Regions from separate parts of the Vibrio owensii genome, predicted to be linked through region 1. Evidence: predicted binding sites of a transcription regulator. Region 1 holds the regulator's gene; the other holds the start of a gene.
The links. Region 1 encodes MetJ, which represses methionine synthesis genes. Its sites were predicted from a motif close to TTAGACNTNTANANGTCTAA; they were not measured.

Region 1 (15,620 bases):
AAGTAATGTGCGCATGTTGGGCCACCTTCTGGGTAACACAATTCGTGATGCTCATGGCGAAGAAATCTTCGAGAAAGTGGAAACCATTCGTAAATTATCCAAATCGGCTCAAGCTGGGAATAATGCTGACAGAGACAGCTTAATAGAAGAAATTAAAAGCCTACCAGATGAGCAATTAACGCCCGTGACCCGTGCGTTCAACCAATTTCTAAACCTGACCAATATTGCTGAGCAATACCACACCATTTCACGCCATTGTGAAGAGCACATCTGCGAACCTGACGCAATTAACTCGCTGTTCTCAAAGCTAGTGCAAAATGATGTGAGCAAGCTAGACACGGCACAAGCGGTTCGCGACCTGAACATTGAATTGGTTCTAACTGCACACCCAACCGAAATCACTCGTCGCACCATGATCAACAAACTGGTGAAGATCAACGAGTGTTTATCCAAGCTAGAGCTGAGCGATCTCTCTTTCAAAGAGCGTAAAAAAACTGAACGTCGCCTTGAGCAACTTATCGTTCAAAGCTGGCACTCTGACGTTATCCGTCAGCAGCGTCCAACGCCTCTTGATGAAGCTAAGTGGGGCTTTGCGGTTGTAGAGAACTCACTATGGGAAGCCGTACCTGATTTCCTACGTGAAATGAACGACCGTCTGAAGTCTTATCTTGGCGAAGGTCTACCAATTGATGCCCGCCCTGTGCACTTCTCATCTTGGATGGGTGGTGACCGTGACGGTAACCCATTTGTAACCCACAGCGTGACTCGTGAAGTACTGCTTCTGTCTCGCTGGAAAGCGGCAGACCTATACCTCAATGACATCAACGAACTGATCAGCGAACTGTCGATGACAGTGTGCAACGACAAAGTTCGTGAGCTTGCCGGTGATGATCAGCACGAACCATACCGTGCGATCCTGAAACAGCTTCGTTCACTATTGAACGAAACGAAAGACATTCTAGACGCGAAAGTTCATGGCCAGAAACTGGCAGTCAAAGCGCCACTGCAAAAAGTAGAGCAGCTTTGGGAACCACTTTACGCGTGTTACCAATCACTAAATGAATGTGGCATGGGCGTAATTGCCAACGGCTCACTGCTGGATACGCTACGTCGTGTTAAAGCGTTTGGTATTCACCTAGTTCGTCTCGATATCCGTCAAGAAAGTACTCGTCATGCCGACGTTCTATCTGAACTGACTCGTTACCTAGGTATTGGTGACTACGAGCAGTGGAGCGAGCAAGATAAGGTAGCTTTCCTAACCAACGAACTTGCATCTAAGCGCCCTCTTCTACCTCGTGACTGGGAACCATCAGAACCAGTTAAAGAGGTTTTGGATACCTGTAAGATTGTTGCTGCGCAGCCTCGTGAAGCGTTTGGTGCTTACGTTATCTCAATGGCACGTACCGCTTCTGACGTACTTGCCGTGCACCTACTGCTGCAAGAAGCGGGCTGTCCTTACCGCATGGACGTATGTCCTCTGTTCGAAACCCTAGACGATTTGAACAACGCGGAAGCGGTAATCAAACAGCTGATGGGCATCGACCTATACCGCGGCTTTATCCAAAACCACCAAATGGTGATGATCGGCTACTCTGACTCTGCAAAAGATGCGGGCGTAATGTCAGCAGGCTGGGCGCAATACCACGCGATGGATTCACTGGTTAAGGTTGCAGAAGAAGAAGGCGTAGAACTCACACTGTTCCACGGTCGTGGCGGTACGATTGGTCGTGGTGGTGCGCCAGCACATGCTGCACTACTATCTCAGCCACCTAAGAGTTTGAAAGGTGGTCTGCGTGTAACAGAGCAAGGCGAAATGATCCGCTTTAAGTTGGGTCTACCTGATGTTGCCGTTAACAGTTTCAACCTGTACGCAAGTGCAATCCTTGAAGCTAACCTACTGCCACCACCAGAGCCTAAACAAGAGTGGCGCGACCTAATGGACGTGTTGTCTGAAGTGAGCTGTGAAGCTTACCGTAGCGTCGTTCGTGGCGAGCCAGACTTCGTGCCTTACTTCCGCCAAGCAACACCTGAACTTGAGCTAGGTAAACTGCCTCTAGGCTCTCGCCCTGCAAAACGTAATCCAAACGGTGGCGTAGAAAGCTTGCGTGCGATTCCATGGATCTTCTCTTGGAGCCAAAACCGCTTGGTTCTACCTGCATGGCTAGGTGCTGGTGAAGCAATTCAATACTCGGTAGACAAAGGTCATCAGGCGCTACTGGAAGAAATGTGTCGTGAATGGCCATTCTTCTCAACTCGCCTAGGCATGCTTGAGATGGTGTACACCAAGTGCAACATGGAAATCTCTCGTTACTATGATCAACGCCTAGTTGAGACGCCACTTCAGCCATTGGGTGACCGACTGCGTGAACAGCTTCAACGTGATATTAAGTCCGTACTGAACGTAGAGAACAACGAGAACCTAATGCAAAGCGACCCTTGGGGCCAAGAATCAATCCGCCTACGTAACATCTACGTAGAGCCATTGAACATGCTTCAAGCGGAGTTGCTATACCGTACTCGTCAAACAGAAGAAGCTTCTGCAAATCTAGAAGAAGCATTGATGGTCACGATTGCTGGTATTGCCGCTGGTATGCGTAACACAGGTTAACTTAGCTACGCTAAAAGCATTAAAAGGCTGAGCTCCTGCTCAGCCTTTATTACTAATCACCAATCACTTCTACTATTTGAGCAATACGCAACCAGCTCATTAATCCAAAAAGAAAACAAAAAGTCTCTTAAAAGCAAAATAAATCACTACACAAAAACGCTATTGAGTATTTTATTAGTTTTTTTGGGTAATTTTGTCCTACTATTCCACTTCATGCTTATTATTTATATACTACTTGCCTGCTGGAAGCTCACAAGTCCAATCAAATAAGCTCCAGCTCGATGGAAACACCCATCACTCTAGGTGATAAACGGCTTTAAGGTGACAGGACCAACATTGTTGGTGCTATTTACACATAAAAAACTCAAGCGCCAATAAGAGCGCAACTGAAAGTGTAGATAGCTTGTTTACAAGTTTATTGACCATTTGGATTGAAGACATGTCATTACCACACGTAATTTTAACTGTACTTAGCACTCGCGACGCTACCGGTTACGACATCACTAAAGAATTCTCAGCTAGCATCGGTTACTTCTGGAAAGCAAGCCACCAACAAGTTTATCGTGAACTTAATAAAATGGCTGAGAAAGAACTGGTTACTTGCGTATTAGAACCTCAAGAAGGCAAACCAGACCGTAAGGTATACTCAATCACTGACGCTGGTCGTAGCGCTCTGGGCGAGTGGTTTGATCAACCAACTGCACACCCAACAGTACGTGATGAGTTCTCTGCAAAGCTAATGGCTTGTGCAGTGCAACCAGCGACGCCGTTCCGCGATCAACTTTCTGAGCTTGTAGAAGAGTCTCGCAAACTGGTTTCTCACTACAAAGAAATCGAAGCAGCGTACTACGCAACGCCATCAACACTAGACAAACAAGCACGTCTTGAGCGTCTAACACTTCGTCGCAACTTAATGCTACGTGAAGCTTGGATTAACTGGGCAGAAGAAGTGCTAACAGAACTTGAAGTGATCGGCTAATTCGTCACTTTAAATGAAACGAAAAAGGCTTGCCGATGGGCAAGCCTTTTGTTTATCTGGAGATAAGCGTATTAAGCGCCTACTGCAACTTGTGGACGAACACCTAGAGTGTGGCAAAGTGCATAAGTCATCTCTGCACGGTTCAATGTGTAGAAGTGAAAATCTTTAACACCTTCACGGCTTAATACACGTACCATATCAATCGCTTGGCTTGCACCGACGAGCTGACGCGTCACTGGGTCATCATCCAATCCTTCAAACTGCTTACTCATCCAGCCTGGTACTTTCACATTGTTCTGCGCCGCAAAGCGAGAAGCTTGTTTGAAGTTAGAAACTGGCAAAATACCCGGGACAATCTCAACGTCGATTCCTGCTGCTACACAACGGTCACGGAAGCGTAGGTAAGACTCCACATCAAAGAAGAATTGGGTAATTGCACGGTTTGCACCTGCATCTACCTTACGCTTTAGGTTAAGCAGATCTGATTGAGCACTTTTTGCTTCTGGGTGAACTTCTGGGAAAGCGGCGACTGAAATATCGAAATCATGGCGCGCTTTAAGCAACTCTACCAAGTCCGAAGCGTACATATCTGGCGCACCGCCACCTGGTGGAATGTCACCACGTAGTGCAACAATATTCTTGATACCGTTATTCCAATAGTCATCTGCAATGTTGATGAGTTCATCACGAGATGCATCGATACAAGTTAAGTGAGGCGCAGCCACAAGACCTGTCGCCGCTTTGATTTCTTTAATGATGGAATGGGTTCTATCACGTTCGCCTGAGTTGGCACCGTACGTAACAGATACAAATTTTGGTTGAAGAGTTTTAAGGCGGTGTACTGAGTTCCACAGCGTTTCTTCCATCTTCTCACTGCTTGGTGGAAAAAACTCAAATGAGACGTTGATATTGTCTGATAGTTCAGCGATATTCTGGTTTAAGGCATCGATGTGCCCTGCATGCGTGTATCCCATCTTACTCTCCCTGTGGCAACTCCACCACGAAATCAAAATTCCTTAAATCGCCGTTTAGACGTCTATATGTCTACAGAATGTATTGAATGTGATTTAATGTCAACCTTGTGATTATGAATTTTTCTCAAGTTCATGATGAGGATAGTTCAAGTTCCTGTATGACCAATCCTTAGCCAAAACTCCCAATTCAGTATGGCATTATCCAAATAATAAAAAACCCCGGAGACAATCCGAGGTTTTGTTGTCGTTCGCAAAACTTGCTTCAGCGAGATTTAGAACAAGCCCGCTAGGCGGTTAAGGTCCGATTGAATCGCACCAGCCGTTACTTCACGCCCCGCACCAGGGCCGCGAATCACCAAAGGATTGTCTTTGTACCACTTACTCTCAATGGCAAAGATGTTGTCGCACGGCAACAAGTTCGCTAATGCGTGCTCACGTGATAACGCTTCTACACCCACCGTTGCTTTACCATTACGTTCTAGGCGTGCGACGTAACGTAGCACTTGGTCGTTTCTCTGCGCTTTGGTCAAACGTTCTTGAAGAATCTCGCTGAGAATATCACCTTGGTCGAAGAAAGCATCAATGCTCAAATCACGTAACTCCTCAGGAACGAGTGACTCAACCTTCACGCTCTCAGGTTCAATATTTAAACCAGACTCACGAGCTAAGATAACCAGCTTGCGCATGACATCAGAGCCATCTAAATCGGAGCGAGGATCAGGCTCAGTCAAACCTTGTTGCCATGCCAAGTCGACAAGCTCGGCAAAAGGTACCGAACCGTCAAACTGTTGGAATAACCACGATAACGTACCCGAGAAAATGCCTGATAGCGCGACAATATCATCGCCACTTTCACGTAAATCTCGAACCGTATGGTTTATCGGTAGCCCTGCCCCCACTGTCGCGTTGTAAAGCCAATGACGACCGATCTTCGCAAAAGCATCTTGCACTTGATGGTAGTACTGGCTGTCTGCTGACCCCGCCACTTTGTTTGCAGAGATCAGGTGAATACCTTGCTGTGCAATGTCAACATAACGGGCAGCGAGCTCCTTGCTTGCTGTGACATCAAGTACAACCGCTTCATCGTAGTTTTGCAGAGCGCCCAGCTTATTGAGCCAGTGGCCGTCATTCTCAATGCTTTCATCATCGAAGCGCTGAGCAACCGTTGCTGCATCAATACCGTTTTCATCAAACCAGTAAGTCTGGCTGTCTACAACGGCAACCAAATCAAAACTCATGCCGTGGCGTTTTTCGAGCTCTTCTTTTTGCTCAGAAAACAACGATAGCCAACTTGAACCAATGTTACCTTTACCACACAAAGCCACTGCTACGCGCTTCTGCGCTTGAAACAGCTGACTATGAATACGTTGAACTAGCTCTTCGACTTCTGCGCGGCGTAGTACAGCGACCAAGCTCAAGCCAGATTCCGTCTCTGAAATAAACTCAACAGGCGCATGCTTAAGTTGTTGGTAAAAACCAAAGCAGTGGTTTGCGTTTTTCGTCACACCAGCGCCAACGGCAGCTAGCAACGAATACCCTTCTTTCAGTTTAATTTCCGCTTCAACGGCGAGCTCTTGTAGATAAGTCAATGCTCCGCCAGCAATCTCTGCCGTGTACGCCAAACGCAAGGTTTGCTGATCTTCTTGCGCTTCAAATGCTAGTGGCTCTAATTGAGCGCGCTTTAACGCTTGCAGCACTTCTTTCTGCGCTCGCTCAAAATCATGGCCATGCACAAATGACAGTTGCACCAGTAGCACTTCATCAAGGGAAGTAATGATCTTCGCACCACGACCCGAGGCTAGTACACGTTCAATACGCGTTGAGCCAGATTCTGGTTGATAGCTGCACTTTAGGTTCAAATCCATCGCACTTTGAGCAACAGGCTGAAGCGTACGGCTGTGCAGTACTGGGGCTGCTAAACGAGCAAGTTCACTCGCCTCATCTAAACGCAGCAGAGGTAACAGGCATGCATCCGACACCAAACGCGGGTCTGCGCTATACACACCAGCGACATCACTCCAGATTGTCACGGTATTTACTTCCGCCAACGCACCAATCACAGTGGCTGAGTAATCTGAACCATTGCGACCTAATAGAACGGTTTCACCTGCATTATTCTGTGCCATGAACCCCGTAATGATGACACGCTTATGGTTATGTTGAGTTAACGCTTCTTTAATAAGTGCATAAGAACGAGCACGATCGACTTCTGGCTGCGTGCCTGCTTCTGCGCGCAAAAAGGCACGTGAGTCTTGAGCGACTGCTGGCAAGTCTTGCTGAGATAGCAATGCGGCTAGCAAACGTGAAGACCAGACTTCACCATGCCCCAGCACTGCGGCTTTTTGTGCTTCTGTTAGCGGAGCTGTCAACTCAGCTAAGGTACTGAATTCATCTTGAAGAGAAGCAAGCACCTGCGCTTGGGTTTCTCCTTCTAACAAAGCTTCAACTAACTCTGTCTGGAACTGACGTAAGCTTTGCAGCGCTTCGTGTGCGATGCGACCGTCTTTATCCAACCCTTCCAAAAATTCAATCAAGCGGTTAGTGGTTTTGCCTGCTGCGGACACCACCACTAAATCATTTTCTGATGAATACTCTTTAAGGATCCCCACGACGCGTTGGTAACACTCTGGGTTTGCTAAGCTGCTACCACCAAATTTATGCAGCTGACGTTGTACACTCATGACCTTTTCTCTCCCAATTACTGTGCTGCTTTCGCGAACGCTTGCTCAAGATCAGCAATCAGATCTTGCGCATCTTCTAAGCCGACTGATAAACGCAGTAACTGTTGAGAAACGCCTGCTTCAGCCAGAGCTTCTTCACCCATCGCACGATGCGTCATTGAAGCAGGGTGACAAATCAAGCTTTCTACACCACCTAGCGACTCAGCAAGGGAGAACAGGTCAAGCTCTTTAACGAACACTTTTAATTGCTCAAACGAACCGGCAAATTCAAAGCTCAGCATAGAGCCAAAGCCTGATTGTTGTTTTTTCGCGATGTCATGACCCGGATGCTCTGGCAGACTCGGATGATAAATCTTCGCTACCAAAGATTGTGTTTGCAGATACGCCAACACTTGCTGAGAACTTTCTTCATGGACTCGCATTCGCGCACCCAGCGTGCGAATTCCACGGAGCGTCATATAACTGTCGAATGGCGTACCCGTAGCGCCAATGCAGTTACCCCACCATGCTAATTCTTCAGCATGCTCTTCGCTCTTGGTGATCACCACACCACCAATCACGTCAGAGTGACCATTAATGTATTTCGTCGTTGAGTGGATAACAAAATCCGCACCAAGCTCCAAAGGCTTTTGGTACACAGGTGTCAAAAAGGTATTGTCCACTGCGACTAAAGCGCCGACTTGTTTTGCTTTCTCACACACAGCCGCAATATCAACAACGCGTACGAGCGGGTTTGATGGTGTCTCTAACAAGATAAGCTTTGGCTTTTTCGCAATCGCCGCATCCAACGCTTGCTGATCCGATTGGTCAACAAACTGCACTTTAAAGTCGCCTTTTTGGGAGCGAGTATTGAACAAACGGTAAGTACCGCCGTAGCAATCATGCGGCGCGACAATTAAGTCATCAGGTCCAAGAAACGCCGATACCCAAAGGTTCAATGCCGAAGTCCCGCAGTTAGTAACAACCGCGCCTTTGCCTGATTCAAGCTCATACAGTGCTTTTTCTAACAAGCCTCGGTTTGGGTTACCAGAACGGGTGTAATCGTATTGTGGAACTTCGCCAAACGCAGGGAAGCCGTAGTTAGTAGAAAGGTAGATTGGTGGTACAACAGCGTGATATTGACTGTCTGACTCGATACCAGTGCGTACAGCAATGGTCGCAGGCTTACGGGTGCTCATGGGTGTATCCTTTCACGGGTGGTGACATCTAAATGGGAATGCGCTATATCTAGCTTGTATTGCTCAATTGATTAACACTCTTCCCTAACTATTAACCTCACTTTACTTGTCTAAAAATGAGACGTCAACACTTCTAGACGTCTATATGTCTTTGCTTATGGCAGTAAATGCAGCTAAAATCAGCACCTATATTTATTTCTCTAACTTATTACATTAATGAAGGTGCGCAATGGCTGACTGGAATGGCGAATACATTAGCCCGTATGCTGAGCACGGTAAAAAAAGCGAACAAGTAAAAAAAATTACCGTCTCTATCCCGCTAAAAGTTTTAAAAGTGCTGACTGATGAGCGAACTCGCCGCCAGATCAACAACTTACGCCATGCGACTAACAGTGAACTACTATGTGAAGCGTTCCTGCATGCTTACACAGGTCAACCACTGCCAACAGATGAAGACCTTCGTAAAGACCGTCCAGATGATATTCCGACGGAAGCGAAAGCACTGATGACAGCAATGGGCATCGAATTCGAAGCGTTTGACGAAGAATAATTGCTTACAAATTCATCAAGATGAGAACCTGCACCGGGGGCAGTTTCAAACCAAACGAAAAAGGGACGCACTGGCGTCCCTTTTGTTTATCTGAAGCGTCTACTATATTAATTACTCAGCCATGTAGTTTTCAGGCATTTCAATACGCGCCACACCTGAATCAACTGCAGCTTGTGCTACTGCTTTTGCTACGCGTGGTAATAGACGTGGGTCCATTGGCTTTGGAATGATGTAGTCAGAGCCGAACTCTAGCTTGTCTACGCCTGCCGCCTTCAATACCGCTTCTGGAACTGGCTCTTTTGCCAATTCACGAATCGCATCAACTGCCGCTAGCTTCATTTCATCATTAATCTCGCTTGCACGCACATCTAACGCACCACGGAAAATGAATGGGAAGCAAAGCACGTTGTTTACTTGGTTCGGGTAGTCGCTACGACCAGTACCCATGATCAAGTCATCACGCACTTCGTGAGCCAATTCTGGTTTGATTTCTGGGTCTGGGTTTGAACATGCGAACACCACTGGTTTATCTGCCATTAGCTTCAATGCTTCTGCAGGTAGTAGGTTTGGACCCGATACACCCAAGAACAGATCCGCACCTTCAATAACATCTTCTAACGTGCGCTTGTCAGTGTTGTTTGCGAATAGTTGTTTGTATTCGTTTAGGTCGTCACGACGTGTATGGATCACCCCTTTACGATCCAGCATGTAGATCTTCTCGCGCATTGCGCCGCATTTGATCAACAGCTCCATACATGCCACAGCCGCAGCACCCGCACCAAGACAAACGATGGTTGATTCTTCTAGCTTCTTACCTTGCAGCTCGATTGCATTCAACATACCTGCTGCCGTTACGATCGCTGTACCGTGTTGATCGTCGTGGAATACTGGTACGTCACAACGTTCAATCAGACGCTTTTCAATCTCAAAACAATCTGGGGCTTTGATATCTTCTAAGTTAATACCACCGAATGTATCAGCAATGTTTGCTACTGTGTCGACAAATTCGTCGATCGTGCGGTGTTTTACTTCGATATCAATTGAATCTAAACCAGCAAAGCGTTTGAACAATAGCGCTTTACCTTCCATTACTGGTTTAGAAGCTAGCGGGCCAAGGTTACCAAGACCAAGAATAGCCGTGCCGTTAGAAATAACCGCAACCATGTTGCCCTTCGCTGTGTACTTATACACATTGTCAGCGTTCTGTGCGATTTCACGTACAGGCTCTGCAACACCAGGGCTGTATGCAAGAGCAAGGTCATTTGCAGTTTCAGCAGGCTTAGTCAGCTCTACTGCAATTTTTCCTGGAGTTGGGTATGCATGGTAATCCAATGCTTGTTGGCGGCGTTCTTCTTCTGGGGTGACTTCTTGGCGATTGTCTTCAGACATGGATCGTTTCTCTTTTGTTATTTTTTCGGTAAGGGGGAATAAATTCTAAAGGATAGAAGTCAATCTTCATAGGCTAGATTGCGAGCGATATCCTTAAAAAGGCCGATAATAAAAGAGATTAGACCAGATATTAGTGATGAGCACCTAGTTTACAGGTCAGGTGCTCTTTGAATCACTTCGTTCAGATGAGAAAACAGCGTTATCTTCTCACTCCTCATCAACGTACTGTGCTTGCAGATAATTCTCTATGCCAGACATTTCGATCAAGCCAAGTTGTGTCTCAAGCCAATCAACATGCTCTTCTTCATCCTCTAAGATCTCTTGGAAAAGATCTCGAGATACGTAATCACGAACGTCTTCAGCATAAGCAATCGCATCTTTTAAATCGGGAATCGCGGCCATCTCGAGCTTTAAGTCGCACTCAAGCATTTCTTTGGTATCTTCTCCAATCATTAGCTTACCGAGATCCTGCAAGTTAGGTAGCCCTTCTAAAAACAAGATACGTTCGATCAGATGATCAGCGTGCTTCATTTCATCAATCGATTCGTGGTACTCCTTGTCAGCAAGATGCTTTAAGCCCCAGTCTTTGTACATTCGAGCATGAAGGAAATATTGATTGATAGCGACGAGCTCGTTGCCGAGCACTTTATTGAGATGTTGGATTATGATTGGATCGCCTTTCATGACAAAGCCCTCCTCTTTGGCTTCATTTAAATGTAGAAGCAAATGAGAAGGTGTCAAAAAGCCCTAACTAATAATTAGCTAGCTTGTTTCAGTGTTAAGTATTCCGTTTCAGCTAAAATTTCTTTTGCTTGCTTGATGCACTTGCCACATTGGCTACCTAGAGCAGTACATCGTTTGATTCCTTTAATGTCGGTTACGCCTTCATCTATCGCCAACTTCCTAATTTTCTTGTCAGAGACACCATGGCAAAGACAAACGTACATATTCAAAACCTTTAAATTTCACTTTGGAATGAAATATAAACAAGAATCGTTCTTGTTACCAGTTGTATTAAGACGAATTAAAGAACGTTTTGTTATAACGGTCTGGACCGTTTTAGCAGTTTTCAGTGACTTAGCGGATGGCTAAAAAGAAGAGAAAATCGAGTAGAACTAAGCTCATGTTTTTAAGGAACAAAAAGCATGACTAAGAATGATGGGCTTATAACCATATTGAAAAGAGGAATAGCAGGTATAAAAAAGGGAAGCCTTAGCTTCCCTTTTTCTAGCGCTTTCTTCAAAAAGAAGAAGAGTGCAAGATTACGATTAATTCAGTAAGAATTAGTCGAAGATCTTAGCAACAACACCAGCACCTACAGTACGGCCACCTTCACGGATAGCGAAACGTAGACCTTCGTCCATAGCGATTGGAGCGATTAGCTCAACTTGCATTTGGATGTTGTCGCCTGGCATTACCATTTCTACGCCTTCTGGTAGAGAGATGTCACCAGTTACGTCAGTTGTACGGAAGTAGAACTGTGGACGGTAGCCTTTGAAGAATGGAGTGTGACGACCACCTTCATCTTTAGAAAGTACGTATACTTCTGACTCGAACTTAGTGTGTGGAGTGATTGAACCAGGCTTAGCTAGTACTTGACCACGTTCAACTTCATCACGCTTAGTACCACGTAGAAGTGCACCAACGTTCTCACCAGCGCGACCTTCGTCAAGAAGCTTACGGAACATTTCAACACCAGTACATGTAGTAGTAGTAGTGTCTTTGATACCTACGATAGCAACTTCGTCACCTACGTTTAGGATACCACGTTCGATACGGCCAGTTACTACTGTACCACGACCTTGGATTGAGAATACGTCTTCGATAGGCATTAGGAATGGCATATCTACTGCACGCTCTGGCTCAGGGATGTATGAATCTAGCGCTTCTGCTAGTTCAACAATCTTAGCTTCCCATTGCTCTTCGCCGTTTAGTGCGCCTAGAGCTGAACCTTGGATAACTGGTAGGTCATCACCTGGGAAATCGTACTCAGATAGAAGTTCACGAACTTCCATTTCTACTAGTTCTAGTAGCTCTTCATCGTCAACCATGTCACATTTGTTCATGAATACGATGATGTATGGGATACCAACCTGACGGCCTAGTAGGATGTGCTCACGAGTTTGTGGCATTGGACCATCTGTCGCAGCAACAACTAGGATACCACCGTCCATCTGTGCAGCACCAGTGATCATGTTTTTAACATAATCCGCGTGTCCTGGACAGTCTACGTGTGCGTAGTGGCGAGTTGGAGTGTCGTACTCTACGTGAGAAGTAGCGATTGTGATACCGCGCTCACGCTCTTCTGGAGCGTTATCGATAGATGCGAAGTCACGAGCAGCACCGCCGTATACTTTAGCAAGTGTTGTACAGATAGCTGCAGTTAGAGTAGTTTTACCGTGGTCAACGTGGCCGATAGTACCAACGTTTACGTGCGGTTTTACACGTTCAAATTTTTCTTTAGACACAATCGTGTTCCTTCCTAGTTATGATTCGCCGTGATCATTATTGATCCCGACGCGCCAGAAATTGTTATTTTATGCGCCAACGCCTGTTAGCGCAATATTTGGACGCATTGATCTTTAAAAAAAGCTGGACTTTTTTTCAGCTCAAAGCGTTTTAATTAGTAACCACGGTCTGCAATGATTTTATCTGCGAAGTTTTTCGGTACTTCAGCGTACTCGTTAAACTCCATAGAGTAAGACGCACGGCCTTGAGTTGCAGAACGTAGGTCCGTTGCGTAACCAAACATCTCAGATAGTGGTACTTGAGCGCGGATGATCTTAATACCAGCCACACCATCGTCCATACCTTCGATCATACCGCGACGGCGGTTAAGGTCACCAACAACATCACCCATCCAATCTTCAGGAGTAGTTACTTCAACATTCATCATTGGCTCAAGAAGAACAGGTTGTGCTTCTAATGAACCCTTCTTGAATGCCATCGAGCCAGCGATCTTAAACGCCATCTCGTTAGAGTCAACATCGTGGTAAGAGCCATCAAACAGAGTGGCTTTAATATCTAATACAGGATAACCCGCTAGAACACCGCTGTTCATTTGCTCTTCGATACCTTTCGCTACCGAGTTGATGTATTCCTTAGGAACAACACCACCCACAATTTCGTCAACAAAGACAAAACCTTCACCAGGTTCAGATGGCTCCAGTTTGATCCATACGTGACCATACTGACCACGACCACCAGATTGACGTACAAATTTACCTTCAACTTCCGCGTTGCCACGGATTGTTTCACGGTACGCAACCTGAGGTTTACCAACATTACAGTCAACGCTGAATTCACGTTTCATACGATCAACGATGATATCTAGGTGAAGCTCACCCATACCAGAGATCAGTGTCTGACCTGTTTCGTCGTCCGTTTTTACGCGGAATGATGGATCTTCTGCCGCTAGTTTACCCAGTGCAATACCCATCTTCTCTTGATCGGCAACAGAGCGAGGCTCTACCGCGATCTGAATTACCGGTTCAGGGAACTCCATGCGCTCTAGAATCACTTTGTGGTTCTGGTCACATAGCGTGTCACCTGTTGTAACGTCTTTCAGACCGATAGCAGCTGCGATATCACCAGCGCGAACTTCTTTTACTTCTTCACGCTTGTTCGCATGCATCTGTACGATACGACCGAAACGCTCTTTCTTGTCTTTTACTGAGTTGTAAACAGCATCACCTGAGTTCACAACACCTGAGTAAACGCGCATGAAAGTTAGCGTGCCCACGAATGGGTCAGTCGCGATCTTGAATGCTAGTGCTGAGAAAGGTTCGTTGTCGTCTGCGTGACGCTCAACTTCGTTCTCTCTTTCGTCGATGCCTTTAATTGCAGGAACATCAACTGGCGACGGCAAGAATTCGATCACTGCGTCTAGTACTGCTTGAACACCTTTGTTTTTGAACGCACTACCACAAGTAGCCAGTACGATTTCGTTGTTTAGTGTACGAGTACGTAGAGCTTGTTTGATCTCAGCTTCAGACAGTTCACCTTCTTCAAGGTACTTGTCCATTAGCTCTTCAGTTGCTTCCGCTGCCGCTTCAACTAGGTTGTTGCGCCATTCTTCAGCAAGCTCTTGCATGTCTGCTGGAATTTCGTCGTATGTGAACGACATGCCTTGGTCGGCTTCATTCCAGTTGATCATTTTCATCTTGATAAGGTCGATAACACCACGGAAATCATCTTCTGCACCAACGTTCAGTTGGATTGGAACAGGATTCGCACCAAGACGGTTTTTAATTTGGTCCACAACGCGTAGGAAGTCAGCACCTGCACGGTCCATCTTATTTACAAATACCATACGTGGAACGTGGTACTTGTCAGCTTGACGCCATACAGTTTCAGACTGAGGTTCAACACCAGATGAACCACAGAACACAACAACTGCACCATCAAGTACGCGCAGAGAACGCTCTACTTCGATAGTAAAGTCAACGTGTCCAGGGGTATCGATGATGTTAACGCGGTGCTCTTGGAATTGTGCTTCCATACCACGCCAGAAGGTAGTAGTCGCCGCAGACGTGATTGTGATACCACGTTCTTGCTCCTGCTCCATCCAGTCCATGGTTGCTGCGCCATCGTGAACTTCACCGATTTTATGAGACAGACCAGTGTAGAACAGAATACGTTCAGTAGTGGTTGTTTTACCTGCATCTACGTGAGCACAGATACCGATGTTACGGTAGCGCTCAATAGGAGTTTTGCGAGCCACGATTGAATCCTCTTACTTAGAGATAGGGACTATTGCTATAGCTAAAAAATGCTATCCCCTAGATATAGCAATAGTTCCTAGCATATGCATAGGAACTAAAGAAGTGCTGCAAGGAACCTTGCAGCACTGAAAAGGTATTACCAACGGTAATGAGCGAACGCTTTGTTTGCGTCAGCCATGCGGTGAACGTCTTCACGTTTCTTAACCGCAGTACCTTTGTTCTCAGACGCGTCTAGCATTTCAGCAGCTAGGCGTTGAGCCATAGATTTTTCACCACGCTTACGCGCAGCTTCAACCAACCAACGCATAGCAAGTGCGTTACGGCGAACCGGACGTACTTCTACAGGTACTTGGTAAGTTGAACCACCTACACGGCGAGATTTAACTTCTACCGCTGGGCGAACATTTTCAAGAGCTTCTTCAAAAATAGCTAAGTGGTCTTTACCAGACTTTTCAGCCATAGAATCTAGTGCAGTGTAAACAATTTTCTCTGCAGTAGATTTTTTACCGTCAACCATTAGGATGTTAACGAATTTTG
Region 2 (15,620 bases), 980 kb from region 1:
ACTGGTCAAGTGTTCGACTGGTCACTGATCGGCGACCCAAGTCAAATTATGCTAGCGGGCGGACTGTCGCCAGAAAATGCTCAACAAGCAGCGACACTAGGTTGCTTGGGATTAGATTTAAACACTGGTGTAGAAAGCGCACCAGGCAAAAAAGATTCACAGAAGTTGCTCGCGGCATTCACCGCCATTCGCAACTACTAAAGCTGGATATCAGCTAAAAAATTTAAAGCTATTCGTAGCGAAAAATACGAGAAGGAATATAACGATGGCAAAACTGAATGCCTACTTTGGCGAATACGGCGGTCAGTACGTTCCGCAAATTCTAGTTCCAGCACTGGAGCAACTAGAGCAAGCGTTTATCGACGCGCAAGAAGACCCAGAATTCCGCAGTGAGTTCATGACGCTTCTTCAAGAGTATGCGGGCCGTCCAACGGCTTTGACTCTAACTCGTAACCTAACCAAAGGTACGAAAACCAAACTGTACCTAAAACGTGAAGACCTCCTTCACGGTGGCGCGCACAAGACCAACCAAGTGTTAGGTCAAGCACTGCTTGCGAAACGCATGGGTAAAAACGAAATCATCGCTGAAACAGGCGCAGGCCAACACGGTGTTGCGACCGCACTAGCGTGTGCACTACTTGGCCTTAAGTGTCGCGTGTACATGGGTGCAAAAGACGTTGAGCGTCAAAGCCCGAACGTATTCCGTATGAAGCTAATGGGCGCAGAAGTTATTCCTGTCCACTCGGGTTCAGCGACACTTAAAGATGCATGTAACGAAGCGCTGCGCGACTGGTCAGCAACTTACGAAGACGCGCACTACCTACTAGGTACAGCGGCAGGTCCTCACCCATTCCCAACGATCGTGCGCGATTTCCAACGCATGATTGGTGAAGAAACGAAGAATCAGATTTTGGCACGTGAAGGTCGTCTTCCTGATGCGGTTATCGCATGTGTGGGCGGTGGTTCAAACGCGATTGGTATGTTTGCTGACTTCATCGAAGAAGAAAGCGTTCGCCTAATTGGTGTTGAGCCAGCAGGTAAAGGTATCGATACTGACCAGCACGGTGCACCACTTAAACACGGTAAAACGGGCATCTTCTTCGGCATGAAAGCACCGTTGATGCAAGATCCAAACGGCCAAGTTGAAGAGTCTTACTCAGTATCTGCTGGCCTTGATTTCCCTTCAGTTGGTCCACAACACGCACACCTAAACGCAATTGGCCGTGCTGAATATGACAACGTGACGGATGATGAAGCACTAGAAGCATTCCAGGAAATTGCGCGTAACGAAGGTATCATCCCTGCTCTAGAATCTTCTCACGCACTGGCTCATGCACTGCGTATGGCTCGTGAGAATCCAGAAAAAGAACAATTGTTAGTTGTGAACCTATCAGGTCGTGGTGATAAAGATATCTTCACTGTACATGCCATCCTAGAAGAAAAAGGAGCGATCTAATGAGCCGTTATGCAAAGATGTTTGAGCGCCTAAACGAGAAAAACCAAGGCGCGTTTGTACCGTTCGTAACGGTTTGCGATCCAAACGCAGAACAGTCTTACAAGATCATGGAAACATTGGTTGAGTCGGGCGCAGATGCCCTAGAACTCGGTATTCCATTCTCAGATCCTCTTGCGGATGGCCCAACTATCCAAGGCGCTAACATTCGCGCGTTAGACTCAGGTGCAACACCAGATATCTGCTTCGAGCAAATTGGTAAGATCCGAGCTAAGTACCCAGAGTTGCCTATTGGCCTTCTGATGTACGCGAACCTTGTTTACTCTCGTGGTATCGAGAACTTCTATGAGCGTTGTGCAAAAGCAGGTATCGATTCTGTTTTGATTGCAGACGTACCAACTAATGAAAGTGCTGAATTTGTTGCTGCTGCAGAAAAGTTTGGTATTCACCCAATCTTCATCGCACCACCAACGGCAAGTGATGAAACACTGAAGCAAGTATCAGAGTTGGGTGGCGGCTACACTTACCTACTCTCTCGTGCAGGTGTTACTGGCGCAGAAACCAAAGCAAACATGCCTGTAGGTCATATGCTCGATAGACTGAACCAATTTGATGCACCACCAGCGCTACTTGGTTTTGGCATCTCTGAGCCTGCACAGGTGAAACAAGCACTAGAATCTGGTGCGGCTGGTGCAATTTCTGGTTCAGCCGTGGTAAAAATCATTGAAGCGAACGTTGAGCAGCCACAAATTATGCTCGACAAGCTAGGTGAATTCGTTTCTGCAATGAAAGCTGCAACACAAAAATAACGTATCACTGATTTGATAACTATGAGATCGATTCCTTATTAAACATTCGGAATCGATCTTTTTTTTAACATTCAGTTTCTAAAACCTCCCTTCCATTACCATCCATTTTATAAACAACACCAATCAAAACCATTACCTCAAACAATAGCAAACGATTGCTATTGATTAAAAAACTATCATTAATCAAGAAATTCCTAATTAGTCGGTGAGTTTGTACCGGAATTGTATTGCTAATTGTGAATGATAAGTGTAAAAAGCAAGGCGATATAATTATCCAAATAACAACTTTAGATTGGTGGGTAATTTTAGGATTTTACATTTTATTAGCACAGAGGTTATGGAAGTGTTAAAACAAAAGAGTTTGCTAAACAACATTGGCGTGCAAGTCGTCATTGCAATGATCGTAGGTACTGCCGTTGGTGCCTTTATGGGTCAAAGTGCGACTGTATTCGCGCCACTTGGTGCAATCTTTATCAACCTGATCAAGATGCTTGTGATCCCTTTGGTCGCAGTAGCGCTTATCTCAGGTGCGGCAGGTCTAGGCAACAGCCAATCTGCAGGTAAAGTGGGCTTGGTAACCCTAGGTTACTTCGGTCTGACATCCGCCCTAGCAGTAGCACTTGCGCTAGTCATGGGTGAAGTATTCCAACCGGGCATGGGCATCGACGTCTCTGGCGTTGAGGGCATGTTCTCAGCAGAATACGCTTCAAAAGGTGAGCTACCGACTTTCTGGGCAACCATCACTGGTATGATCCCAACTAACGTTTTCCAATCACTAAACGAAGCGAACATCCTTCAGATCCTTGTGTTCTGTATGTTCTTCGGTATCGCGATTTCAAAACAAGAAAAATCACGTCGCGAGCCAATCATCAATGGTGTTAACTGCATCGTTGACGCTATGGTTTGGATGATCAACAAAGTGATGATCATTGCTCCTATCGGTGTATTTGGTCTGATGGCTGAAGCGGTAGGTACGTTCGGTTTTGGTGCCCTGATGGTGGTATTCAAACTGTTCGTTGTTTACGTAGCGGCAATCCTAGTGTTCGGTTTCGTGGTTTACCCAGCGATGGTGCACGTGTTCACTAAGACATCGGCGAAGAAGTTCGTTTCAGCAATGAAAAAGCCACAAGCCGTTGCACTGTCTACAGCTTCTTCAATGGCGACACTGCCAGTAACAATGGATACGTGTGAGAAAGAGTTAGGTGTTCGCAACTCAACAGCATCATTTGTTCTGCCTCTTGGCGCGACCATCAACATGTCTGGTAACGCGATTTACTATGGCCTAGTAGCCATTTTCTTCGCGCAATTATTCAACATCGACCTAGGTATGGGCGCTTACATTGCGATCATCGTAACTTCTACACTAGGCGCAGTAGGCCAAGCAGGTGTTCCTGGTCCTTCATTCCTTGTTGTGGCTGTACTTCTAGCGGCAGGTATCCCAATTGAAGGTCTACCACTATTGTTCGCTCTTGACCGTATCTTCGATATGATTCGTACGGCACTAAACATCACAGGTGACGCAGCATGTGCCGTTATCGTTGATGCTCTAGTGGAAGAAGAAGCACAGCAAGTTGAGCTTCAAAAGCAAGAAGCTTAAGCCTGAATGCAATTTAAACAAGCCGCTCAAAAGAGCGGCTTTTTTTCATCTCAAACTTGCCTTACGTAACCGTTTAAATAGAAACCGGTAGCATATTTTTTCTTTAGTGATATAAGGACGACACAAACATAAAAAATCAATAAACCTAGGCTAGGTTGTCCCATGAAATTAACCTTATCTTTAGGCTCACTGTCGGCTAACAGTTTGTCTATCGAACAAAAACAGCAAGCGCTGCTCGATCTTGTGATCAACGCTTATGAACCACATGAGCGCACCGCGCTTTTTCAAACCATTACGGATTACCGTAAAAACCAACTCACCTCTCTCTTCCCAGAGCATCAGCATAAAAGCTATTCCGTTCTCTTTGAGTTAATGGATTATCGCGATCTTATTCAACGCTATCCAAGCACACTATCAGAAGAAATTGCTCTACTTGAAGACGTTGTAGGACAGTGCTACATGCATTGGTTGGACTTTTGGTGTGAGTGTGAGATCGCTGCGATTAAAGCCAAGTTTCCATTAGAAGAATACGCTTCAACAGCACCCAAACTGCCCTTTGAAGACAGCGCTTATTACGGTGCGCTAATTGAGCGCGTAGAAGATGCTCAACTTATGGTACAAGCTCCGAGCCATCCGCAGGCAATGCCATTGAGTGATGCGATTGCACTCAGCAATCTTGAGCTTTTTATACAAGGTGAAAAGTGGTACGAAATGCTGCCACTGTTGTTTTTGTCCCAAGTTGGCAAACACTTCATCGTGTTAAAGCACCCAGACCAAGAGCCTTGCCCTACTCTCGTTGCTTCTGCACTTATCCAAGATTGGTCCATTCATGATACTTGGCTCAGCTACGCACCGCAGTTTAGTAACGAACAGTGGAATTACTGCTTTCCTAGTTATGGCTACTCCGAATTCACGCGTTTACAGCTATTTACACCATCTGCACTGTTAAAATGTTACTCTCTCCCAGAATTTGATAGTGAATTCAAGTTACAATTGGCTGATACGCAAGCCGTATGTGAAGTGCTGCGCCTGACCGTAAGTGGAAATGCTCAACAAAAACTCTACTTCCTCTACCTCGCTCAAAAAGAACTGATGAGCGTGTTGCATCAAACAGGTTATAAAATCGGCTTCACCATTATCGAGCAACCTTTCATGCTCAACTTTTATCAAGCCATCGACGCAAAAGCGTATTTCCATTCAGGTTATTGCGACTTAAATAACGATGGCAAAGAGACGTACCGTGGATTCTGGAATTTTGAAATGATGGTCAAAGCATTCAGTGATACCGACTTTCGAGGCTATAAACGTGCCGTTCGAGAGATCAGAAAACGTGGTTCCTTAGAAAGAGATGAGCATGTTTGATTTTAGCTTAGAGGCAATAATCTACGCCAAGGCCGTGACGCTCCTCGCGACCGTAGCCGTGGTTATGATGTGGCTCTTCTATTATTGCTATCGCCTGAAACAAAAAAATGAAGTGATCTTCGGTACACACCACGCGCCTTACATAGCGTATTCAGTGTGTATCATTGCGTGGATCAGTAGCAACGCTTACTTCCATACTGACTTATTGCCTCAACTTGGCGCAACGGCCGGCATATTCATGGCAAAGTTTGCCAACCTCGCCTCGTTTTTTGCCTTTGCGTTTGCGTACTACTTCTCTTGCCAACTCGCGGCAGAACAGCGAAAAGGCAAAGTCCATCTATGGCAGCAGGCGATTTTCGTTACCCTTACGGTCTACTCACTGTTTATCAATTTGCGTCCCGATTTGACGGTTGAACATGTGGACATCGTAGGGCCAAGCCAATTCGTCATTGAGTTTGGGCCTCATACTTCGTACTTCTTTATTGGTCTTGTCAGCTTCGTTGTCCTCACGCTAGTAAACCTTGTTGCAATGAGAACCAACAGCAGCAAGCTAACCTTAGCGAAAACGAATTACATGATCGCCGGTATCTTGGTGTTCATGCTGTCTACCGCAACCATTCACCTTGGAATGACCTATTTCATGGGGGATTTCTCACTTACTTGGTTACCACCAGCCTTGTCCATTAGTGAGATGTTGTTTGTCGGTTATGCATTGTTGACCTCTCGCTTCTACAGCGTGAAATATCTGGCCTACATGTGCCTGAGTGCATTGCTCGTTTGTGCGATATTTGTTCTTCCGCTGGGGGCAATATTTATTCCGCTAACGGATAGCAACCAATGGCTTATCGCCACACCTATCTGTGCACTTATCGGTATCACATGGCATTTACTCTACAAACGAGTGAGTCGTTACGCTTCTTTCCTGATTTACGGCAACAAAAAGACTCCGGTTCAACAAATCCTAGCGCTAGAGGAAGATTTTAAACTGTCGATCGATGAGGCTATGCGTCACCTTGGGAATCTACTGCAGATTCCAAATGACAAGTTGCGTCTCGTAACCAGCAACTACAACGAAACCTTTTACGAAGATTACCTTTCTTCTAATAAGTCGGTGTTGGTTCTTGATGAGCTTTCTGAAGAGTTGGATTACAAGGTTTCCGCAAAAGGCTCACTCAAAGCCCTCTACGACAAGATGAGCTCGAACGACACAGCTTTAGTCATGCCTTTATTTGGTCAAGGCAAATCGGTGACGCATTTATTGGTTTCTCCACATAAGAGCAACAATCAAATGTTCTCTAATGAGGAGATCTCTGCGCTGCAGACCTTGCTCACGCGAGTCCAAAGCACTATTGAGGCCGACCGCCGCATTCGTCAAAGTCGTGCTTTAGCAAACTCGATTGCCCATGAGATGCGTAACCCTCTTGCTCAAGTTCAATTACAATTTGAGGCCCTAAAGCAGCACATCGAAGATCAAGCCTCTGTTGAGCAGATCAAATTGGATATAGAGAATGGCCAAGCGGCGATTCAACGTGGTCGCCAACTTATCGATATCATTTTGCGAGAAGTGAGCGACAGCTCTCCGGAGCATGAGCCTACCGCGATGACTTCGATTCACAAAGCCGTCGACCAAGCCGTCAGTCACTACGGTTTTGAAAATGAGAAGATAATTGAAAGAATTCGCTTACCGCAACACACTGACTTTGTTGCAAAACTCAACGAGACCTTATTTAACTTTGTCATTTTCAATCTGATTCGTAATGCAATTTACTATTTTGACTCGTATGCAGATAGTCAAATTGAGATAAGCACCAAAACGGGCGCTTACGAAAATATTCTCGTCTTCCGCGACACTGGTCCAGGCATCGACGAGACGATATCTCACAAGATCTTTGATGACTTTTTCTCTTACCAAAAGAGCGGTGGTAGTGGCTTAGGTTTAGGTTACTGTCAGCGTGTAATGCGTTCATTTGGCGGCAGAATTGAGTGCGAATCTAAGCTTGGCGAATTTACCGAGTTTCATTTGTACTTCCCTGTTGTGCCAAATGCACCAAAAGCCGAAACCTTACGCACACCTTACTTCAATGACTGGAAACACAGTAAACGAAGCACTGAACATAAAGTCACAGCCAACGTACAAATAGATAGCCAAGCACCAACAGTGCTCATTGTCGACGATAAAGAGGTGCAACGTGCGCTTGTACAAATGTATTTGAACCAATTGGGCGTCAACAGCTTACAAGCGAATAACGGTGAAAACGCAGTAGAAGTATTTAAAAACAATCACGTAGATTTAGTTCTAATGGATGTGCAAATGCCTGTTATGAACGGGTTTGATGCAAGCCAAAGAATCAAGGCGCTCTCTTCTCAAACGCCTATCATTGCTTTGTCGGGTGAGTCTGGTGAACGAGAATTAGACATGATCAAAAAGCTGATGGACGGGAGACTAGAAAAGCCAACGACATTGAACGCTTTGCGTCATGTTTTGAACAACTGGTTGAATAAAGATGCCGCGTCTAGCTCTTTTGAAAAAGAGAACGAATAGTTGGCATCCGATATGCATTGCTGAAGTACAAATCGAATTATCCACAGATTCAAGTCCTCTACAGGATGGAGGAGCAGCTTGATAAGGAGTGAACATGATGCTTCATCGACACACATATTACGGCTTGATTCACCACGGTATCAAAACACTGTTGCTTGATCGCGTCGGTCATTACACTGAAGAAGAATACCACCAGTACCTAAGCCTAATGACCGGAAAATCAACGTGTTTTACCATGTCTCATGATGAGTTAGAGGCGACCGTCGATAACCTTCTGAGAGAGGGTTATCTAGAAGATGTTAAGACATTAATCACGCGCTACCAAAACGTCGCGTAGCCACTACTCCTCTCAAAAAATTGCCGTATTGATTACGGCAATTTTTGTTTCCACTAAGCTATAAATGTTCACATTGCCTCAGATTTCGCTAGACTGTCCTCAACTCAACAACTCGGTATTTTTGCAGCATGAAGCAAATCCTTGATTTTATTCCACTCATCGTCTTCTTTGCACTTTATAAGATGTACGACATTTACGTTGCGACTGGTGCTCTTATTGCCGCGACTGCCATCCAGATTGTGTTGACGTTTGTACTGTACAAAAAAGTAGAGAAGATGCAGCTGATCACTTTCGCCATGGTGGCCATCTTTGGCGGTATGACGATATTCCTCCACGATGAGAACTTCATCAAATGGAAAGTGACCATTGTTTACGTGATATTTGCTGTAGGCTTAGCTGTCAGCCACGCAATGGGTAAATCAGCAATCAAAGGCATGTTAGGTAAAGAGATAACGTTGCCGGATGCGGTTTGGACCAAGATTAACTGGGCATGGGTCGGCTTCTTTTCGTTCTGCGCAGGCTTGAACGTATACGTTGCGTTCGAACTCCCATTAGATGTTTGGGTGAACTTCAAAGTGTTTGGTTTGTTGATTGCAACGTTCGCTTATATGATTGCAACGGGCTTCTACATCTATAAACACATGCCAAAAGAACAGAAAGAGCAAAAAGAGAACTCATCCGATGTATCGGTTGATGATTAAAAACTCAGTTTTGCTATAATTCGCTCATATTGATTATTCACAGCGACCTTTGGGTCGCTGTTTTGTTCTTGCTGTCTGGACTTTTGGTGTTGCCTTATTGCAATCCACCCAGACTAGCTTTGCTAGAGTTAATGGATGTCAAAATGAGTCAGGAAATTCAATCCCCTCGCGGCCAATTGCTGCTTCGTACCCTCGCTATGCCTGCCGACACTAACGCCAATGGCGATATTTTCGGTGGCTGGATCATGTCTCAGCTCGATTTAGCGGGCGGTATTCTTGCTAAAGAAATCTCTTCTGGTCGAATCGTAACGGTCTCAGTATCAAGTATCACTTTTAAAAAACCCGTTCGAGTCGGCGACGTTGTGTGTTGTTACGGCGAATGTACTAAAATCGGTCGCACTTCAATGAGCATCGATTTAGAAGTTTGGGTTAAGCCAATCAAAGAACACGGCATTGAAGACCGTTTCATGGTTTGTGACGCCACCTTCAACTATGTTGCGATCGATACTGAAGGCAAACCACGCCCAATTCAGAAGTAATCAAGTACGCCATAACCAATAAATGCTAGGAAGAACCTCACAATTTTTCATGTTCGCTTGTGAGTGACACAAAAAAGGCGTTAAATTAAGACTTTACCCTACCAATTAAGGAAATATGCTATGTGGTACGTCATCTTTTCTCAGGACATCGAGAATTCATTGGAAAAACGTATGAGTGTTAGACCGCAACACCTTGAGCGCTTACAACAGCTTCAAGACGAAGGCCGACTACTCACAGCGGGTCCAATGCCAGCGATCGATTCTGATAATCCAGGTGAAGCGGGCTTTACAGGCTCAACCGTAATAGCAGAGTTTGCTTCTTTGGAAGATGCTCAAGCATGGGCTGATGCCGATCCTTATATCGCGGCGGGTGTTTACGAAAATGTCATCGTAAAACCGTTCAAGAAAGTGTTTTAAGTTATGAAAAAATTACTGTGTCTATTCCTCGCATTTGGTGCCTTAGCTGGCTGTTCATCGAACGATGATAAACAGCGCCAGCTCGAATTGATGGCCTCAAACCGTGCGGGTGTTCTTTCTGCGGGCTTACCGCTTGAATACGGTCCTCTTAAGATTTTACGCATCTCATCCAATAAGAATGTGGTTGAGATGATGATGATCTACAACGACGATGCACTGGGTGCTAAGCCGTTAAACCAAGTTTTGAATACCAGCATTTACACCTACTGCAACACGCCTTCCGTTCGTGAGCAAATCGATATGGGCTTGATGTACCGCATTAAGATCCGTAACTCTCGCGGCCAATTAATGGCAGATGAGCTAGTATCAGAGCAAACTTGTACTGCGACTCAACAGCCACAGTAATGCGCTTATTCGTTCACTAGAATGAGTAAGAGATCAGATAGAAAAAAGCGAGGCTCAATGTCCTCGCTTTTTATTTTCATTTGCTAGTAATCATTAAGCGAGCTCAGTGCGTAACTTTTTCGCGGCTGAGACCAGATTTGCTAACGCCGCTTCTGTCTCTGCCCAGTTTCTCGTCTTCAAACCACAGTCTGGATTCACCCATAAGCGCTGTACTGGCACCTTCTCTGCTGCCTTCTTCAACAGACCTTCAATCCACTCTTGTGTTGGAATGTTCGGTGAGTGAATGTCGTAAACGCCAGGGCCGATTTCGTTTGGATAATTAAACTCTTCAAACGCTTTGAGTAATTCCATGTTCGAGCGAGATGTCTCAATGGTAATGACGTCCGCATCCAACGCCGCCACCGAATCAATAATCTCATTGAACTCGCTGTAACACATGTGGGTGTGGATTTGCGTTTCCGGTTTCGCGCTTGCCGCAGAGATCTTAAACGCATCAACAGCCCATTGCAGATACGCTTTGTGGTCGCGCTTCTTCAAAGGCAGACCTTCACGTATTGCAGGTTCATCAATCTGGATAATATTGATGCCTGCATCTTGTAGGTCGGATACTTCATCACGTAAAGCAAGCGCTAGTTGGTCTGCAATTTCCTTACGAGTGATATCTTCTCGCGGGAATGTCCAACATAGTATTGTCACCGGACCTGTGAGCATGCCTTTCATCTGCTTGCTGGTTAATGACTGCGCGTAGGTAGACCATTCAACCGTGATCGGCTTTTCGCGTTCAATATCTGCCACAACAATGGCTGGTTTCACACAACGAGAGCCGTAGCTTTGTACCCAACCAAACTTTGTGGTTTGGAAGCCAGCCAAGTTTTCGGCAAAGTATTCCACCATATCGTTACGCTCTGCTTCGCCATGCACCAAAACATCAAGGTCGAGCGCTTCTTGGCGTTTTACCGCATCAGCAATATGACCTTTTAGCGCTTGGTGATACTCAGCTTCTGAAAGCTTGCCTGTGCGATATGCGCTACGCTGAACACGGATTTCCCCTGTTTGAGGGAAAGAGCCAATGGTCGTCGTCGGAAGTAGCGGCAAATCAAGCACTTCAGCTTGGTGAGCGGCACGCTCAGCATATGGTGCACTGCGCTCACCGAGTGACGCGGTAATGCTATTCAAACGTGCCTGTACTTGAGGTTTGTTCACATGAGTGGCTGTCTTACGATCCTTAATTGGCTGGCTGTAAGTATCGCAAGCGAGAATGGCGTTTGGGTCACCATCTAGCGCACGCCCAAGTAGCGCCACTTCCGTCACTTTTTGCTTCGCAAACGCAAACCAACTTTTCACTTCTTCACTCAAAGAAGGTTCGAGATCGAGGTCAACAGGGCTATGTAACAGTGAGCAAGAGCTCGCAACCCATAATTGGTCGCCAATTTTATCTTTAACGGGCTGTAAACGTTCCAACTGTTTGCTTAGGTCAGTACGCCACACATTACGTCCATTCACTACACCCGCAGACAATATCCAATCCTCTGGCAACTTAGTGACAACTTCATCCAGTTGCTCTGGTGATGCAGACAAATCAATATGCAGGCCATCCACCGGCAGTTCAATAATCTTGTTTAGTGTGTCACTGACAGAATCAAAATAGGTCGTCAGTAACACTTTCACATCGCTGCGGATCACCTGATATCCGAGCTTGAATGCGTCAGCCCATTTGTCTTCAAGTTCAAGTGAAAGAATAGGTTCGTCAATCTGCACCCACTCGACACCCAAACTTACCAGCTTAGAGAGAATGGCTTGATACGCAGTCAAAATTCTCGGCAATAGCGTTAGGCGGTCAAAGCCCTCTTCCACTTCTTTGCCTAAATACAGGTAACTTAATGGCCCAAGCAGAACCGGCTTCACTTTATGCCCTGCTTTAATCGCGTCGTTTACTTCCTCAAACAATTGCGGCCAACTGACTTCAAATGAATCATCCTTACTGAATTCAGGAACAATGTAGTGATAGTTAGTGTTGAACCACTTCGTCATATCAGAGGCAGCCGCTCCTTTGCAATCACAGCTAGCTTGAGACTGCCCACGGCCGACTTTGAATAGCGTGTCTAGATCTGGAAACCCATTAGCGTGACGCTTCGGTACATGCCCAAGCAACAAAGTGGTTGTAAGTACATGATCGTACCAAGCAAAGTCACCAGCCGCAGCGAAGGTTAAACCCGCTTCCGTTTGCGTGCTCCAGTTCTTCTCACGTAATGCAGCACCAACTTGTTTGAGTTCGTTTTGATCAATTTCTCCTCGCCAGTATTTTTCCTGAGCAAATTTGAGTTCGCGTTTTTCACCAATGCGTGGGTAACCAAGAATATGCGTTGTCGTCGCCATGTCCGTATTCCTTATTCAGTGTCTGATGTTTGAGTCAGAACATCGAGTATGAAACTTACCAAGATGTCTGGATGGCTAAAACTATCTCTCTGACAAGAGAATTGAACAACATCCAATTATTCAACTTGTTTATTAAATAATTTCATAGTGAGGGATCTCACTCGCACTCAATCAAAACAAATGGACGTCTAGACGTTTACATATCCATTTTTTATCGGTAAGTTAATAAAGCTCATGGCAGATACATAAGGATGAATGGGATTCATGATAGAGTTGAAACACTTACGTACCCTCACCTCGTTACGAGATACAGGGTCACTCACAGCGACAGCGACAGCTTTACATCTGACGCAATCAGCCCTTTCTCACCAAATCAAAGATCTCGAATCTCGTATTGGAGGCCAGCTATTCTTGCGTAAAACTCGCCCCGTGAAGTTTACGTCTGAAGGTGAAATCTTGCTTCGACTGGCCGATGACGTCTTGCCTAAACTTGCCAGAGCCGAGAACGAGCTCGCGAGTCTAAAAGAAGATGTGAATGGCCGCTTGCACATGGCAATCGAATGTCACTCTTGCTTCCAGTGGTTGATGCCTGCGCTTAAGGAGTATCAGATCACGTGGCCAAGCGTCACGCTCGACTTCTCCTCCGGATTTGGCTTTGAGCCTCTACCTGCATTACTCGCCGGAGAACTTGATTTGGTGATCACTTCCGACATTCAACCTCGCTCTGAAGTGCACTATGAACCACTGTTTGATTTCGAAATGCGCTTGATCACGTCCACCAGCCATCCCCTTGCCAATAAAGAGATCATTGAACCTGAAGATCTTGCCGATCAAACCATGCTTTCGTATCCAGTTCAGAAACAAAGATTGGATGTGGTGAAACACTTCTTACAGCCAGCAGGTATAGAGCCAGCAAAATGGAAGCAAGCAGATAACACGCTAATGCTCGTACAAATGGTGTCAGCAGGATTGGGCGTCGCGGCATTGCCTAACTGGGCTATTTCGGAGTTTTCACGTCAAGGGCTCATTACCAGTAAGCCGTTTGGTGATGGGTTATGGCGTCGCTTGTTTGCTGCAACACGAAACTCAGAAAAAGATAAGCGTTATTTACAAGCCTTCTTTGCCACCGCGCGCCAACAATGCAAAAGCCACCTTGACGGCATCAAGATGGCTTAAAAATTCGGAAAGCGAGACGAATTTAACGTTCGTAAGATTTGAATTGATTAGTGAGTGGGTCGTATTGATAACCAAGCATATCAAGCTTGCCCACTAGCGATTCCACATCCATTTCGTACATGGAAACGAGCTCTTCAAAGCTGTCGCACTCTAAGCGCAGCTTTTCATTAACGATACCCAGCAAAATAATGCTGTCCCAGTTACTAACATTGCTTAAGTCCATAGCGACACTCCTCTAAGACAAGGTATTCGACCTCAATTCTGTTGAGCACATGCGTCTTGGCGCACTCTAAACGAATAGAGGCTATATCTAAAGCGTAGACTTAATCGGATGATTTGAAAGTGAGCTCGGTCTAAATCCCGAGCTCATTAAGCAGAATTCTGAGAGGATGTAAGGTCACTGAGGCTTATGCGCCAAGTAAAAATAGACCTTGAAGGCTGGTCATTGAAGCAAGAGCCAGTAATAGCGCCGCCGCCAATTGAACTTTATTCGGCGCTTTGTGAGTAAAGATATGCCAGCACCAAACGACAATAGCCACAATCAGCATCGCCAATGACGCCAAGATGTGTTGCGTCACCGAGTTTAGCGTCGCTTCATCCAATTGATACGCCGAGAACAAGGTCATTACGACCAACAACATACCAGAAACCACGCCAGTCACAGGCAAAATACGGTGGAAAGCTTGCAGACGGCTGCGTGCAATAACCAGAAGCAGTTGAGCAAATGCCGCACCCAAGAAGAAGATCATCAGCGCCATCGAAGCCGAGGCTGCCCAATGCGGTTGCTCGAACACTTGAATGCTCACATAAGCAAACGCCAAACCGTTAGCGAGGTGCAGCGCCCATAGCGGACCTTTTTCACGAGTCTTTTTAGTCTGAACTTGAGAGTAGAAATAGAAGATCGCGAACACGACCATAAACGCTTCAATACGGAGTGAAGCCACTGCCAACCAAAGAATACCAATTGACGGCAACATCTTATGCAGACGACCACGTTGACCCGGACAGATATCGCCTTTAATCAAAAGCAAAGTCAACAGCGCTTGCGCGCCAAACAGCATTGGAGGAAAAGTTAACAGCAGTTGTTGAATCATGTTGAATGCAAACTCAAAAGTCATTTTGGGGTGGCGATAATAGCAAATCGCCTACCGCCAAACCACCTAAACGCAACAGGGCTTTTAGTTATTACTTATGGGTCAGCATTCATTACAGTGAGGCCAAATAACTCAACACATCTTCTTGCGTCAGCAAACCGCGATATTCGTTTTGCGAGTCACATAAAATCCAAGGGAACTTGGTGCCTGCTTTTACTAAAGCTTTCACTTCAGAGACCGGTAGGTTTGCATCCACTCTCTCAAGCTCTGTATTCATCACTTGGTTCACTGGTCGCTTCCAAATGCGGTTCTCTCTTTCTGATTCCAGATCCGTCCCCATCGCTGGTGTTAAATGCAAATTGACCTGTTCCTTAGTAATCAGACCAACACAGCACTTTTCATTTATCACGACTAAAGGTGCATCTGGGCTAAGATTCATGTACTCAACCGCCAATGATAATGGCTCTCCAGGGTCTAAACGCCTTACATCACGATGACTCAGTGAAAGTAAAGATTCATCACGTGTTGGCTTTATGACTACCCCGTTAAATCGCTTCTTGTGACATTGAGGCTTGTCCAATAAAACCACAGGAATAGCTTGAGAAAACAAGAACCCCTGCATGTAATCGACGCCAACACTAGCAAGTACTTTTAGTTCCTCTTCTGACTCAACCCCTTCCGCAACCACTTTAACATTCAGCTTATGGGCGAGCTCAGTGATCATCTTAACGATGCTGTATTTTGTACTGCCCTCTTCGATGTTCTTGACGAACTTGCGGTCGATCTTGAGTAGATCAAACTGGCCTTTTTCG

Region 2: metE (5-methyltetrahydropteroyltriglutamate--homocysteine S-methyltransferase) is a predicted target of MetJ. The motif match lies at 12,719-12,738, and genes of this name have one in related genera.

Annotation. Positions count from the first base shown of each region.
Region 1 is NZ_CP019959.1:2,153,423-2,169,042, reverse strand. Features, by position in the region: gene ppc (phosphoenolpyruvate carboxylase) at 1-2,608, shown strand, start outside; gene A9237_RS09900 (PadR family transcriptional regulator) at 3,048-3,587, shown strand; gene metF (methylenetetrahydrofolate reductase) at 3,659-4,561, opposite strand; gene A9237_RS09890 (bifunctional aspartate kinase/homoserine dehydrogenase II) at 4,834-7,242, opposite strand; gene A9237_RS09885 (O-succinylhomoserine (thiol)-lyase) at 7,260-8,420, opposite strand; gene metJ (met regulon transcriptional regulator MetJ) at 8,650-8,970, shown strand; gene A9237_RS09875 (malic enzyme-like NAD(P)-binding protein) at 9,082-10,359, opposite strand; gene bfr (bacterioferritin) at 10,567-11,043, opposite strand; gene A9237_RS09865 ((2Fe-2S)-binding protein) at 11,118-11,306, opposite strand; gene tuf (elongation factor Tu) at 11,643-12,827, opposite strand; gene fusA (elongation factor G) at 12,983-15,082, opposite strand; gene rpsG (30S ribosomal protein S7) at 15,220-15,620, opposite strand, start outside.
Region 2 is NZ_CP019959.1:3,137,990-3,153,609, reverse strand. Features, by position in the region: gene trpCF (bifunctional indole-3-glycerol-phosphate synthase TrpC/phosphoribosylanthranilate isomerase TrpF) at 1-201, shown strand, start outside; gene trpB (tryptophan synthase subunit beta) at 266-1,456, shown strand; gene trpA (tryptophan synthase subunit alpha) at 1,456-2,262, shown strand; gene A9237_RS14460 (dicarboxylate/amino acid:cation symporter) at 2,600-3,859, shown strand; gene A9237_RS14455 (acyl-homoserine-lactone synthase) at 4,022-5,221, shown strand; gene luxN (quorum-sensing autoinducer 1 sensor kinase/phosphatase LuxN) at 5,214-7,763, shown strand; gene A9237_RS14445 (hypothetical protein) at 7,858-8,100, shown strand; gene A9237_RS14440 (septation protein A) at 8,229-8,801, shown strand; gene yciA (acyl-CoA thioester hydrolase YciA) at 8,945-9,340, shown strand; gene A9237_RS14430 (YciI family protein) at 9,461-9,757, shown strand; gene A9237_RS14425 (GspS/AspS pilotin family protein) at 9,761-10,162, shown strand; gene metE (5-methyltetrahydropteroyltriglutamate--homocysteine S-methyltransferase) at 10,256-12,538, opposite strand; gene metR (HTH-type transcriptional regulator MetR) at 12,803-13,714, shown strand; gene A9237_RS14410 (DUF4250 domain-containing protein) at 13,737-13,937, opposite strand; gene A9237_RS14405 (hypothetical protein) at 14,122-14,832, opposite strand; gene A9237_RS14400 (EAL domain-containing protein) at 14,921-15,620, opposite strand, start outside.